One region of the Lysobacter yananisis genome, then DNA from elsewhere that is predicted to be linked to it. Evidence: riboswitches for the same ligand, from Rfam matches in the RefSeq annotation. Region 1 holds a riboswitch; the other holds the start of a gene.
What was found. Region 1 has a riboswitch for glycine ahead of gcvP (aminomethyl-transferring glycine dehydrogenase). Riboswitches for the same ligand answer to the same signal wherever they lie in the genome.

Region 1 (7,113 bases):
CCGGGCCGCCGCCGCCGTGCGGGATGCAGAAGGTCTTGTGCAGGTTCAGGTGCGAAACGTCGGAACCCCACTTGCCCGGCTTGGCCACGCCGACCAGGGCGTTCATGTTGGCGCCGTCGGTGTACACCTGGCCGCCGTGCTGGTGGATGATCTGGCAGATCTCGACGACTTCTTCCTCGAACACGCCGTGCGTGGACGGGTAGGTCATCATGATCGCGGCCAGGCGGTCGCTGTACTTCTCGGCGTTGCGGCGGATGTCCTCGACGTCGACGTTGCCGTTGGCGTCGGTCTTGGTCACCACCACGGTCATGCCGCACATCTGCGCCGAGGCCGGGTTGGTGCCGTGGGCGGAGTCGGGGATCAGGCAGATGTCGCGATGGCCCTCGCCGCGCGAGCGGTGGTAGGCGCGGATCGCCAGCAGGCCGGCGTATTCGCCCTGCGCGCCGGAGTTGGGCTGCAGGCTGACCGCGTCGTAGCCGGTGCATTCCACCAGCATCGCTTCGAGTTCGTCGATCAGCTGCTTGTAGCCGGTGGTTTGATCGGCCGGCGCCAGCGGATGGATGTTGCCGAACTCCGGCCAGGTCACCGGGATCATCTCGGCGGTGGCGTTGAGCTTCATCGTGCACGAGCCCAGCGGGATCATGGTGCGATCCATCGCCAGGTCCTTGTCGGCCAGCGAGCGCATGTAGCGCAGCAGCTCGTGTTCGCTGTGGTGGGTGTTGAACACCGGGTGCTGCAGGAACGCGGAGGCGCGACGCAGCGCGGCCGGGATCGCGTCGGCGGTGGACGCGTCGAGCGTGTCGATGTCGAGCTTGGCGCCGAACAGGCCGGCCAGCGCGGTGAGGTCTTCGCGGGTGACGGTTTCGTCGAGGCTGATGCCGACGCTGCCGGCGTCGATCTCGCGCAGGTTGATGCGCGCGGCGCGGGCCTGGGCGTGGATCGCGGCGGCGTCGACGCCGTCGATGCGCAGGGTGTCGAAGAAGCCGTCGGCGACCTTTACCCCGGCCTGGCGCAGCGCGGCGGCGAGGATCGCGGCCTGGCGGTGGACGCGGCGGGCGATGCGGGTCAGGCCGTCGGGGCCGTGGTAGACCGCGTACATGCTCGCCATGACCGCCAGCAGCACCTGCGCGGTGCAGATGTTGCTGGTGGCCTTCTCGCGGCGGATGTGCTGCTCGCGGGTCTGCAGGGTCAGGCGGTAGGCCGGCTTGCCGTCGCTGTCGACCGACACGCCGATCAGGCGGCCCGGCATCGAGCGCTTGTAGGCGTCGCGGCAGGCCATGAAGCCGGCGTGCGGACCGCCGAAGCCGAACGGCACGCCGAAGCGCTGGGTGTTGCCGACGACGATGTCAGCGCCGAATTCGCCCGGCGACTTCAGCAGCACCAGGGCGAGCAGGTCGCTGGCCACGGCCAGGATCGCGCCGCGCGCGTGCAGCGCGTCGGCGGTGGCCTGGTAATCGCCGAGGCCGCCGAAGGTGTCGGGGTATTGCAGCAGCGCGCCGAACACGTCGGCGCTCGCGGCCTCGCTGTCGTCGGCGACCAGCAGCTGGATCTCCAGCGGCTCGGCGCGGGTGCGCAGCACTTCCAGCGTCTGCGGATGCACGTTCTTCGAGACGAAGAAGGTATCGGACTTGGACTTGGCCGAACGCTTGGCCAGGGTCATCGCCTCGGCCGCGGCGGTGGCTTCGTCGAGCAGCGAGGCGTTGGCGATCTCCATCCCGGTCAGGTCGGCGACCATGGTCTGGAAGTTGATCAGCGCTTCCATGCGGCCCTGCGAGATTTCCGCCTGGTACGGCGTGTAGGCCGTGTACCACGCCGGGTTCTCCAGGATGTTGCGCAGGATGACGTTGGGGGTGTGGGTGCCGTAGTAGCCGCGGCCGATGAAGCTGCGGAGCACCTGGTTCTTCGCGGCGATGGCGCGGATCTTGGCCAGCGCTTCCACTTCGCCGATCGCCGGCGGCAGGGCCAGCGGCTGGGGGGACTTGATCGAGCCGGGGACGATGGCGTCGGTCAGCGCTTCGAGCGAGGCGTAGCCGACCTGCTCGAGCATGTGGCCGATTTCGGCGTCGTTGGGGCCGATGTGGCGCTCGATGAAGGCGTCGTGGTGCTCGAGATCGCGCAGGGTCGAATGAGTCATGGGCAGGGGGCGTCCTAAGGCAACGTGCGGTGCCGCACGCGAGGCGCCCCTCTGTCCTTTTGCCTGAGAGTTTGGAAGCGTGCTGCGGCGCAGGCCGCTTGGGGGAGGGGGGCCGCTGGGGCCGCTCCTGTCCGCGCTCGCTTCGTGCCCCTTCGGCGCCGGTTCCGTCCGCGATGCCGCTGCGGCCGGGCGGTCTCTCCAGAGTTTTGTACACGCGGCGGTCTGGGGCCTGAGCGATTACGGGCGTTGCGCCTTCGGCAGCGGCCGGCCGGGGTGCCCGGGGCGGACGCTTCTCCCACCGCGTGGTCGAAGCGGGGATTATAGCCGTTGGCGGGCAGGGGCGGGGGAGTGGCCTGGGCTTCCTGTAGGAGCGGCGCGAGCCGCGACCGCGGGGCGGCCGATTGCGCCGTAGGCGGGGTGTCGCGGTCGCGGCTTGCGCCGCTCCTACAGGGGCTTGCGGACAGATCCGAGCAACTCGGGCCGATAACGGCGGCACCGCGCGGGAGTATGCTGTCGGCCCCCATTCATGCGATGAGGCCCGGCCATGGCCGCGCGACCGTTCCGCCTGCTGCAACTCGACCACGTGGTGCTGCGCGTGCGCGACACCGCCGCGATGGTGGCGTTCTACTGCGAGGTGCTCGGCTGCAGCGTGGAGCGGCGCCAGGACGAGATCGGCCTGGTCCAGTTGCGCGCCGGCGACTCGCTGATCGACCTGGTCGACGTCGAGGGCAAGATCGGCCGCCTCGGCGGCGCCGCGCCGGGCGAGCAGGGCCGCAACATGGACCACCTGTGCCTGCGCGCCGAGCCGTTCGACCGCGAGGCCATCGCGGCGCACCTCGCCGCCCACGGCGCGCGCATCGGCGAGTTCGGCTCGCGCTACGGTGCCGAGGGCGAGGGTCCCTCGCAGTACCTGTACGACCCGGAAGGCAACATGGTCGAGCTCAAGGGCCCGCCCGACGCCCCGGTCGCGGCCTGAGCGCGGGCCGATGAGCGCAGATTCGATGAGCGCGGACCCGATGAGCGCAGACCCGATGAGCCGGGCTGGCCAGAGCCCGACCTGCCCGAGCGCGGCCGCATGAGCGCGGACGCCGCCAAAACGCCGATCCCGATCCGCCGCCTGGCCCTGCTGCTGGGCGGGCTGGCGATGTTCGGGCCGTTCTCGATCGACACCATCTTCCCGGCGTTTCCGGCGATGGGCGCGCAACTGGGCGCGGACAAGCTGCAGATGCAGCAGACCATCAGCGTGTACCTGGTGGCTTATGCGTTGATGAGCATCGTGCATGGGCCGCTGTCGGATGCGATCGGGCGGCGGAAGGTGATTTTGGGTGGGTTGGCGGTCTTTACGTTGGCTTCGGCTGCGTGTGCGTTGGCCACGGATCTGCCTACTTTGCTTTTCTTTCGCGCGGTACAAGGGCTGTCGGCGGGTGTTGGCCTGATCGTTGGCCGCGCCGTCATCCGCGACCTGCTGCACGGCGACGACGCGCAGCGGTTGATGAGCCAGGTGATGATGATCTTCGGCATCGCCCCGGCGATCGCGCCGGTGATCGGCGGCTGGATCCTGGGCTGGTCGCACTGGCCGGCGATCTTCTGGTTCCTGGTCGCGTTCTCGGTGGCGCTGTGGGCGGCGGTGGCGCTGCTGCTGCCGGAAACCCACCCGCCGCAGGCGCGCTTGGCGCTCAAGCCCAAGCGCCTGATGCGCGACTACGTGGCGATCTTCCTCAACCCGCGCTTCCAGCGCCTGACCGCGGTCGGCGCGTTCAACTTCGGCGCGCTGTTCCTGTACATCGCCTCGGCGCCGGCGTTCGTGCTCGACATCCTCAAGCTCGGCGAGCGCGACTTCGCCTGGTTCTTCGTGCCGACCATCGGCGGCATGGTCGCCGGTTCGTTCGTGTCCGGGCGCGCGGCCGGCAAGGTCAGCGGCGACCGCCTGGTCGACATCGGCTTCGCCTGCTGCGCGCTCGCCATCGCCTTGAACCTGGGCTACAACCTGTGGACCGACGCGCCGCGGGTGCCGTGGGCGGTCGCGCCGATGTGCATCGGCGCGTTCGGCATCGCCCTGGTGTTCCCGATCGTGACCTTGTCGATCCTCGACATGTACCCGCACCAGCGTGGCTCGGCGTCCTCGCTGCAGGCCTTCGCCGGACTGGTGGTCAACGCGCTGCTGGCCGGGGTGATCTCGCCGCTGCTGAGCGACAGCGCGCTGCACCTGGCGGTGGCGGCCTCGGGCCTGACCGCGGTGGGGTGGCTGTTCTGGCGCTGGGAAGCCTGGGTGTCGCGCAACCGCGTGGCGCGCGTGCCCGAGGACGCGGTGGTGATCGAGCCGCAGGATTCGTTGTAGCCGTCAGGTCGTGCTGCCGTGGCGGTCGTTTTCTGCAAAAGCGGCGCGCGGCGCGACCGCGAACCGTCGCTTACGGCGCAAACGGGCAACCCCGCAGTCGCGGCTTGCGACGCTCCTGCATTCGGATACCGGCCACCGGCCAAGCCCGGCAAGCCCATGCCCGGCTTCGGGGACTAAGCTGTAGCCACCGCGGCGCGCACGGCGCCGCACCGGCAGCCAGGCCGCGCCACGCGCTCCCAGCCATGTGCATTCGCTCATGCAGGAGCAACCGCCATGGCGCAACGCGTTCCCTTCCACCTGTTCGACGTCTCGGTGCGCGAGCGCATCGAACTGAGCCCGTCGATGCTGCGTTTCGTCTTCGCCGGCCCGTCGCTGGCGCAGGCGCGCAGTTTCGGGCCGGACCAGCGCATCAAGATCTTCTTCCCCAACGCCGCCGGCGAGCTCAGCGTGCCGCGCGGCGAGGACTGGTACGCGCGTTACCGCGACCAGCACGAAGCCCAGCGCGCGCCGATGCGCACTTACACCATCCGCGCGCTGCGGCCGGACGCGACCGAACTGGACGTGGACTTCGCCGCTCACGGCGACAGCGGTCCGGCCTCGAGCTGGGCGCTGCGCGCGCGCCCCGGCGACCGGGTGCTGCTGCTGGCGCCGCACGCCAGCCAGGACGATAGCGGCGGGGTCGAATGGCGCCCGCCGGCGGACGTGCGCGAGGTGCTGCTGATCGCCGACGAGACCGCGCTGCCGGCGGTGGCCGGCATCCTCGAATCGCTGGCCGCGCAGCCGCGCCCGCCGAAAGTGCGCGCCTACATCGAAGTGCCGCTGCGCGCCGACGTGGTCGATCTGGTCGGCCCGGGCGACATGCGCATCCATTGGCTGCCGCGCGCCGAACGGCGCGACGAACCCCCGGCCGACTACGGCGCGCGCCTGGTCGAAGCGATCCGCGCGGCGCAGCTGACGCCGGCGCAGGCGGGCGAGGGCGGCGAGGCGTTGGCGGAGGTGGATGTGGACCGCGAGATCCTGTGGGAACAGGCGGCGGCGACCGCCTCGGGCTTCTACGCCTGGATCGCCGGCGAGGCGGGAGCGGTGATGGCGATCCGGCGGCATCTGGTCGGCGAGCGCGGGTTCGCGAAGTCGGCGATCAGTTTCATGGGGTATTGGCGCAAGGGGCGGGTGTTGGATTGAGGGAGGGTGAGGCTGCGGCATGCGTTGCTTTGGCCTTCGCCTCTGCTTTTGCTTGGTCGCAATCGTGCATACGGCCCTGTTCCGCAGACCCGGAGGGCGCGCGCATGGATGCGCGCGTGCGCCGTAGGGGCATGGATGCCCCTTACGGCGCATCCCCGCGAAAGGTGCTGGACCTAGTGGCTTTTGACCTAAAACAAGCGTTTTTCTTTGGCTACTTTCTTTTGTCGCGCTGACAAAAGAAAGTAGCTCGGCCGCTTGCGGACGAAAGCTTTTGATGGTGGCTTGTCGTCACACGACACATCGATAAGAGCGAAAGCAACACATCAAAATGGATTCCGGCTTTCGCCGGAATGACGGGCGAGGGGTTGCGTATCCGACTGTAGGAGCGGCGCGAGCCGCGACCGCGCCAACGCAACTACGTCGTGACTTTCACCGTTGCCGCGATGGCGCGGTCGCGGCTTGCGCCGCTCCTACAGGGGGCGTGCCGCGGTGGGTTCTGCCTTTCCGTGCGCGTACGGGTGACGACAAGCGAAGATCAAGGGCTTCCGTCCGCAAGCGGCCGGGTCACTTTCTTTGTCTTAAGCCACAAAGAAAGTAACCAAAGAAAAGGCCTTGTTTTTTCGGATCAAGAGCCACTATGGCTCATCGTGGCGCGGGGCCGCGCCATAAGGGGCATCCTGCCCCATGGCGCGCGTGCGCATCCATGCGCACGCCCTCCGGGGCTGCGGAGCGTGGGCTTTGCTTGGGGTTGCGTCCAAGCGAAAGGCAACAGCAACCGCAACAGCACCGCAGCGGCCTATGGCAATTTCAGCGAAAACTCACAGCAACCCCGGGTCGGTGATCCCGTGCGCGCCGGTCTCCACCCGCCCCGCGATGCGGCGGAAATACTCCGGATCGTTCGCGTCGGTCAGCACGAAGTCGTACCACTGGCAGCTCTCGTCGAGCCGGATCGGCCGGTAGCGCAGCGAGCCCGCGCCGAGCCGCTCCAGGCGCCGGTCGTACAGGCCGTACTGGTCGACCAGTTCCAGCCGCAGCGGCTTGCGGCCCGGGTTGCGCAAGGCCAGCACCAGCTTGCGGTGGCGCACGCGCAGGTCGGGGATCGTGGTCGCGCTGGGATTGGCGCCGTGCAGCGAGCCGCGGAATTCGCGGTAGAAGCCGTTCGGCCCGAACACTTGCAGCGCGTAGGCGCGCTCGCCGCCGCTGCGCAAGGGCCAGTCGCCGTTGAGCGAGCGGCCGGGTTCGATGGTGTAGCGGCGCGGCACCGCGTCGGGATCGAGCAGGTCGTAGACGTGGAACACCGCGGCGGCGCGGCCGCTGTTGCCGAAGCTCAGGCGCAGCGAGCGCGCGTCGCGGTCGAAGCGCTCGCCCACGTGCAGGTCGTACGGCAGCGCGCGCGAGGGCTTGATGCCGGCGTCCTGCCGCGCCGCGCTCGGCGTCGCCGGCGGCTTGGGCGCGGGCA
Region 2 (7,113 bases), 1.6 Mb from region 1:
TGATGTCGCGCAGCGCGGTGGAAGCGTTCGCGCGCGAAGTCGACGAGGCCTGGCCGATCAGCCACGGCCAGTTCGTGCACGCGCGCGCGCTGTGGATCGCGCCGGACCACGGCGCGCTGTTCGAGACCTTGCGCTCGCTGGCCGCGCATCCCGACGACGCGGCGGTGGAGCGGGCCATGGCCGAGATCGTGGTCGGCGAGCTGTACGAACTGGTCGGCAAGCTGCGCAACCGCTACGCGCGCAAGCCGCTGGCGCTGCTGGCCGGCGAATTCGCCGTGCACCTGGCCTGCCTGGTCGGCCTGGCCGAGCGCCACGTCTACGCCAGCGCCGGCACGATGTTCGACGAAGCCGCCGACCTGCCGGGGCCGGACGGCGCGGTGGAGCTGTACCGGCTGGTCGCGCGCGGCGAACTCGGCGACGAGGCGGTGCTGGTCGCGGCGCTGGAGCGGGCCTGGACCGGGGTCGAAGCCTGGGCGCACGAGGTCGCGCTGGTCGATGCGCTGCAGCGGCGCTGCGTGGCGGGCGAGCGCTGAGGGGCTGGCGGGTGGATTCGTTGCGGCGGACAGGAAAGCGTCGGGCCTGAAGGCCCTCCCACGACAAGCCCCCGCAGCGAAGGTCCTCCCATAGCGAAGGTCCTCCCATAGCGAAGGTCCTGCTAGAACAACGTCCTGCTAGAACAAGACCAGAACAAGGCCGTCCCGCAGTGGCCGAGGCTTGGGCTGTTGTGGGAGGGCCTTTCAGGCCCGACGCTTTCGGCTCAGCTCGCCGCGCTCCCCATCCGCGCTACCCTCGCCGCATGCCGCCCCTGTTCCATCCCTGGCTGCGCGAAGCCCGCCTCGCCGCCCTGCGCGGCGGCGGCTGGCGGCGCTGGCGCGGCGGTCTGGCGATGCTGGCGGCGATCGCCGCGGCCGGCCCGCTGCTGCGCGCGTTCGGCGGCGAGTCCGCCGCCCTGCCGGCCGCCGTGCCGAGGCTGATCGCGCAGTTGCCGCTGCCGTTCGCCCTGCTCGCGCTGGCCTGCGCCTATGCCAGCGCACGCGCGCGCCTGGGCGCGCTCGACGACCGCCTGCGCCACGGCTGGTGGGCGGCCGCGCCGATCGCGCCGGCGCGCATCGCCCGCACCCTGGTCCTGCTCGCCGCGCTCGGCGTCGCGGCGGCGCTGTCGGCGACCGCCGCGTTGCTGCTCGCGCTCGGCGGCGACGGCGCGCGCCTGCGCACCGCGTTCGCGGTGCTCGCCGCCGGCCTCGTGCCCGGCGTCGCGCTCGGGCTGGCGGCGGCGCTGCACCAGCGCCGCCGGCCGGCGCAGCGGGTGCGCGAAGGCGCGCGCGAGCCGCTGTTCGGCCTGCGCTGGCTCGACGACGCGCGCCTGCCGCACCTGAGCGACTGGCAGCGGCGCGAGGCGCTGCTGCGTTGGCGCCGCGGCGGCCACGCCTGGATGATCGGCGCGGTGCTGATGGCGCTGCCGGGCTCGACCGCGCTGGCCAGCGGCGCCGGCGTGTTGCTGATCGCCACCGCGCTGGCCTGGTTCAGCCTGCTCGCGCAGGCCTGCGCCGCGGCGAGCGTCGCCGCCGCGCGCGCGCTGGCGGCCTTGCCGGTGCCGCGCCGCGGTTTCGCCCGCGCGGCCTGGCGCTATCCGGCCTTCGCGTTCGCCTGCGCCTGCGCGCTGGCGGCGCTGGGCGCGGGCCTGCTTGGGTTGGGCTGGCGCGCCGCGCCGGCGTGGCTGGTCGCCGTCGCGCTGCTGTGTCTGCCGGCATTGGCGGCCCTGCGCGCGGGGGCGCGCCGATGAGTCCAGCCCTGGAACTGCAAGGCCTGCACCACCGCTACGACCAGCACGCGGTGCTGCACGGCATCGACCTGGCCCTGGCGCCGGGCGATTTCGCCGCCCTGATCGGCCCCAACGGTTCGGGCAAGACCACCTTGCTGCACTGCCTGGCCGGCCTGTTGCGGGCGAGCGCGGGGCGGGTGCTGATCGGCGGCCACGACCTCGACCGCGACCCGCTCGCGGCCAAGCGCGCGCTCGGCTTCGCGGTCGATCCGGCGCGGCTGCCGCCGCTGCTGAGCGGCCGCGAATGCCTGCGCCTGTTCGCCGGCGCGCGCGGCCTGGACGCGATTCCCGAACCGACCCTGGCGCTGTGCGCGACGCTGTCGCTGCAGCCGATGCTCGACCGCCGCATCGGCCAGTACTCGCTGGGCACGCGGCAGAAACTGGCGATCGCGCTGGGCCTGCTCGGCGAACCGCCGCTGCTGGTGCTGGACGAACCGCTCAACGGCCTGGACCCGCTCAGCGCCTACGCGCTCAAGCGCCACCTGCAGGCGCTGGCGCGCGAACGCGGGGTGGCGGTGTTGCTGGCCACGCATTCGCTGGACGTGGCCGAGCGCTTCATCACCCGCGCCGCGTTGCTGGTGGACGGGCGTCTGCGGCGGCAGTGGGACGCCGGCGAACTGGATGCGATCCGCGCCGATCCGGCGCGCTCGCTGGAGCAGTCGATGATCGACGCGTTGGCGGGCGATTGACGCGGAGCGCCGCGGCGGATCATTGGCGCCGATGCCGCATCAGTTCCCCGGCGCGACAGCGCGGCGCGGCGATCAGCCCAACGGCGTGGCCATGCACAAGACCGCGACCGGCGCATTGGCGTCGAGGTACTCGCGCAGCGCGTCGCGGGCCTGCGCCGTCGCCCCGGTGAACAGATAGAAGTCCAGATCCTGGCGGAACGCGCCGGTTCGCTGCGGCGACCAGTCCGCGGCGGTGGTGTCGATGACAGCGAAATTCAGCGCGCTTGAGGGATCGGCCTGGACCAGCTCGCGTTCGAGTTCGGCGACGGACGCGGCCGCCAGTTCGAACAGTCCGTAGCGGTAGGCGCCGCGTTCGTCGAGGAAACGCGGCGCGACTTGCGCCCCGGCGACGAACACCCGTCGCCAACCCTGGAACGGCGACGACTCGGCGTCTGCGAACGGCAGTTGGGTCACGGCATCGGTCCGGCGGGGGCGTCGCGTGCGAAAGTAGGGCCGGCGATGGACGCAGTCAAATCCGCGGCGATCGGCTGCGGCGTCGCGCGCGCTGCGGCGACGCGGTTGGATTCCCGGTGCGCTTCGTGCCGTCGCGCCGGCTTGCTACCATGCCGCCGTTCGCAGAAGAGAGGCGCCGGCCCACGGCCGCCGCCCGCCGAAGGCGCAGGCTCCCATAATCGCTCAGGCCCGGTTCGCCGAACCCGATCCGCCGGATCGGATTCGCCGGACCGACCACTGCAACGACATCGCCGATCTGGAGAGAGGCCGCTTCGACGGCCCACCGAAGGGGCAAGCGGCCCGGCCATGCCGGCGCCGCGCAAACTCTCAGGTAAAAGGACAGCGGGAGCGGCGCCGCGGCCGAGGCTGCGGAAACCGATGCGCATCGCTGCGCGCGCTCCGGCGCGCGCGGTCCCGCCGTCCGCCTGCGTCCGCTCCGCGGCGCGGCGTCCGCGCGCATCCGTCTCCGTCGCCGCCGCGGTTTCCCGATCCTTGCCGGAGACCCGCACGTGTTGCTGCAGATCATCTACCTCATCGCCATCAGCGCCGAAGCCATGACCGGCGCGCTCGCCGCCGGCCGCCGGCGCATGGACTTGTTCGGCGTGGTCATCATCGCCTGCGTCACCGCGCTCGGCGGCGGCTCGCTGCGCGACATCGTGCTCGGCCACTATCCGCTGGGCTGGGTGCGCCATCCCGAGTACCTGGGCTACACCGTCGGCGCCGCGTTCGCGGCGACGTTCCTGGCGAAGAAATTGCACTATTTACGCCGTACCTTCCTGTGGCTGGACGCGCTGGGCCTGATCGCGTTCACCCTGATCGGCTGCGCGGTCGCGCGCGAAGCCGGCCACCAGCCGGCGATCGTGGTCGTCGCCGGCATGCTCACCGGCGCGTTCGGCGGCGTGTTGCGCGACGTGCTGTGCAACGAGATTCCGCTGGTGTTCCAGCGCGAACTGTACGCGGTGATCTCGCTGCTGACCGGCATGGCGTATCTGGGGTTGCTGCGCCTGGGCGTGGCCGAGAACGTCGCGGTGCTGGCCTGCCTCGGCGGCGGCTTCGCGGTGCGCCTGCTGGCGATCCGCTACGAATGGGAAATGCCGAAGTTCGTCTACCAGTGACTCATTCGGCCAGCGCCTGAGCGACGCGTTCGCGCAGCGCCGGCACCAGTTCGCGTTCGAACCACGGATTGCGCTTGAGCCACAGGTTGTTGCGCGGGCTCGGGTGCGGTAGCGCGAGCAGGCGCGGCCAACGCTCGCGCCAGGCCATGACCGCTTCGGTCAACGTAGCGGCGTCCGGCAGGTGCCAGGCTTGCGCGTACTGGCCGATGGCCAGGGTCAGCCGCACTTCGCGCAAGTGAGGCAGCAACTGCGCCTGCCACGCCGGCGCGCATTCGGGCCGCGGCGGCAGGTCGCCGGACTTGCCCTTGCCGGGATAGCAGAACCCCATCGGCACGATCGCCACGCGCGCGGCGTCGTAGAAGGTGGCGCGATCCAGCCCCAGCCAATCGCGCAGGCGCTCGCCGCTGGCGTCGTCGAACGGAATCCCGGATTCGTGCACCTTGCGCCCCGGTGCCTGCCCCGCGATCAACAGCCGCGAGGTGGCGCTGGCCTGCAACACCGGCCGCACGCCGTGCGGCAAGTGCGCGGCGCACAGGGTGCAGGCGCGGATGTCGCGCAGCAGGGTGGGGAGGGGCTGCATCGGCTTATGGTAGTTCGGGTTCGCGATTCGTTTCTTCGCGCTCTTCATCCCCGCCTTCGCGGGGGTGACGGTAGGTGGGGCGCGGTGGCTCGTAGCCGGTCCCGATTCCCGATTCCCCAAAAAACTGCGCCGGCCCGAAGGCCGGCGCAGTGATGCGAAGCGAAAACCATCACTCGGTGATATCGCGATCCTTCGTTTCCGGCAGGAACAGCGCGCCGATCACCACCGTGAACGCCGCCACCACCACCGGATACCACAGGCCGCTGTAGATGTTGCCGGTGGCCGCGACGATCGCGAACGCGGTGAACGGCAGGAAGCCGCCGAACCAGCCGTTGCCGATGTGGTACGGCAGCGACATCGAGGTGTAGCGGATGCGGGTCGGGAACAGTTCCACCAACCATGCCGCGATCGGGCCGTAGACCATGGTCACCAACAGCACCAGGAAGGTCAGCAGCGCGATCACCATCGGCTTGTTCATCTGCGCCGGGTCGGCCTTGGCCGGGTAGCTGGCGGCGGCCAGCGCGTCGGTCAACTGCTTGCCGAAGGCTTCGGACTGGCTCTTGAACGCGGCGCTGTCGAGCGCTTCGCCCTCGAAGCTGGTCAGGACGGTGCCGCCGATGCTGACCGTGGCGACGCTGCCGGCCGCGCCGGGCGCGTTCTGGTACGGAATGCCCTTCTTCGCCAGCGCCGACTTGATCACGTCGCAGGACTGCTTGAACGTGGCCTTGCCGACCGGGTCGAACTGGAACGCGCAGCGCGCCGGATCGGCGGTGACAGTGACCGGCGAGGCGGCGACCGCGGCTTCCAGCGCCGGATTGACGTTGTGGGTGAGCGCCTTGAACACCGGGAAATAGGTCACCACCGCGATCAGGCAGCCGCCGAGCACGATCACCTTGCGTCCGATCTTGTCCGACAGCCAGCCGAAGAAGATGAAGCCGCCGGTCGCCAGCGCCAGCGCGATGGCGATGAAGATGTCGGCCTGGTTGGGGTCCATGCCGAGCGTCTTGGTCAGGAAGAACAGCGAGTAGAACTGGCCGCCGTACCACACCACCGCCTGGCCGGCGGTCGCGCCGAGCAGGGCCAGCAACGCGATCTTGCCGTTCTTGGAGAAGAAGCTCTCGGTGATCGGCGCCTTGGAGGTCTTGCCTTCGGCCTTCATCTGCTGGAACAGCGGCGACTCGGCCAGCTGCATGCGGATCCACACCGACACGCCGAGCAGGATCACCGAGACCCAGAACGGAATGCGCCAGCCCCAGGCTTCGAACGCGTCCTTGCCCAGGTAGTTGCGGCAGCCCCAGATCACCAGCAGCGACAGGAACAGGCCGATGGTCGCGGTGGTCTGGATGAAGCTGGTGTACAGACCGCGCTTGCCGTTGGGCGCGTGCTCGGCCACGTAGGTCGCCGCGCCGCCGTACTCGCCGCCCAGGGCCAGGCCCTGCAGCAGGCGCAGCACGATCAGGATGATCGGCGCGAGGATGCCCAGCGTCGCGTAACTCGGCAGGATGCCGACCAGGAACGTCGACAGGCCCATCAGCACGATGGTGACCAGGAAGGTGTACTTGCGCCCGATCATGTCGCCCAGGCGCCCGAACACCAGCGCGCCGAACGGCCGCACCGCGAAGCCGGCGGCGAAGGCGAGCAGGGCGAAGATGAACTGGCTGGTCTCGTTGAGGCCGCCGAAGAACTGCTTGCCGATGATCACGGCGAGCGAGCCGTACAGATAGAAGTCGTACCACTCGAACACGGTGCCGAGGCTGGAGGCGAAGATCACCTTGCGGTGGTCCTTGGTGAGCGGCGCCGAATGCGCGCCTGCGGTGGTGCTGGACATGGGCTGTTCCCCCGAACAGTGGATGGAAGCGGGTTGTGGCCCGCCGGGGCGTTTTGTTTTCGTCTTGCCGCGCGGCGTCGTACCGACCGCGTCGAATCCTTCATCCCGTCATCCTCGCGAACGCGGGGATCCAGAGCATTTCGTGCGAGAACGCTGGAGGTTCCTGGACTCCCGCCTGCGCGGGGACGACGATTCCGGGGCGACGCGGTCGCCGCCCCGGCATGGCTTCGATCAGAAGCTGTACTTCACATGCGTCTGCAACCGATTGAGCTCGCCCTTCTCGCCGGTCTCGATCTCGCGCTGGCCCCAGATGTACTCCGCGCCGATGTCGAGCTTCGGGATCGGGGTGTAGATCAGGTTGACGTGCGCGGACTGCGCCGACTTGGTGATGCCCAATCCGGTCAGCGCGGTCTGATTGTCGTACTGCGCCCGCGAATAGAACAGGTTGCCGCGCAGCTTCGGGCTGAACACGTGGCGCCAGCCGACGAAGCCGGCGACCAGGTCGATGTTCTCCAGGTCGCCGGTGGCGTCGAGCACCGCGTCGTTGTTGAGCGCCAGGCCGACGTAGCGGCCGATGCCGCTGCCGG

Region 2: another riboswitch for glycine. It lies ahead of RDV84_RS05775 (trimeric intracellular cation channel family protein); the one in region 1 lies ahead of gcvP (aminomethyl-transferring glycine dehydrogenase).

Annotation. Positions count from the first base shown of each region.
Region 1 covers NZ_CP133568.1:5,907,948-5,915,060, reverse strand. The annotation lists gene gcvP (aminomethyl-transferring glycine dehydrogenase) at 1-2,134, opposite strand, end outside; glycine riboswitch at 2,343-2,442, opposite strand; gene RDV84_RS24440 (VOC family protein) at 2,679-3,110, shown strand; gene RDV84_RS24435 (multidrug effflux MFS transporter) at 3,210-4,472, shown strand; gene RDV84_RS24430 (siderophore-interacting protein) at 4,746-5,654, shown strand; gene RDV84_RS24425 (phosphocholine-specific phospholipase C) at 6,473-7,113, opposite strand, start outside.
Region 2 covers NZ_CP133568.1:1,361,071-1,368,183, reverse strand. The annotation lists gene RDV84_RS05795 (kanamycin nucleotidyltransferase C-terminal domain-containing protein) at 1-533, shown strand, start outside; gene RDV84_RS05790 (hypothetical protein) at 797-1,783, shown strand; gene RDV84_RS05785 (ABC transporter ATP-binding protein) at 1,780-2,511, shown strand; gene RDV84_RS05780 (hypothetical protein) at 2,584-2,964, opposite strand; glycine riboswitch at 3,250-3,354, shown strand; gene RDV84_RS05775 (trimeric intracellular cation channel family protein) at 3,513-4,118, shown strand; gene RDV84_RS05770 (uracil-DNA glycosylase family protein) at 4,120-4,698, opposite strand; gene RDV84_RS05765 (MFS transporter) at 4,868-6,526, opposite strand; gene RDV84_RS05760 (DcaP family trimeric outer membrane transporter) at 6,758-7,113, opposite strand, start outside.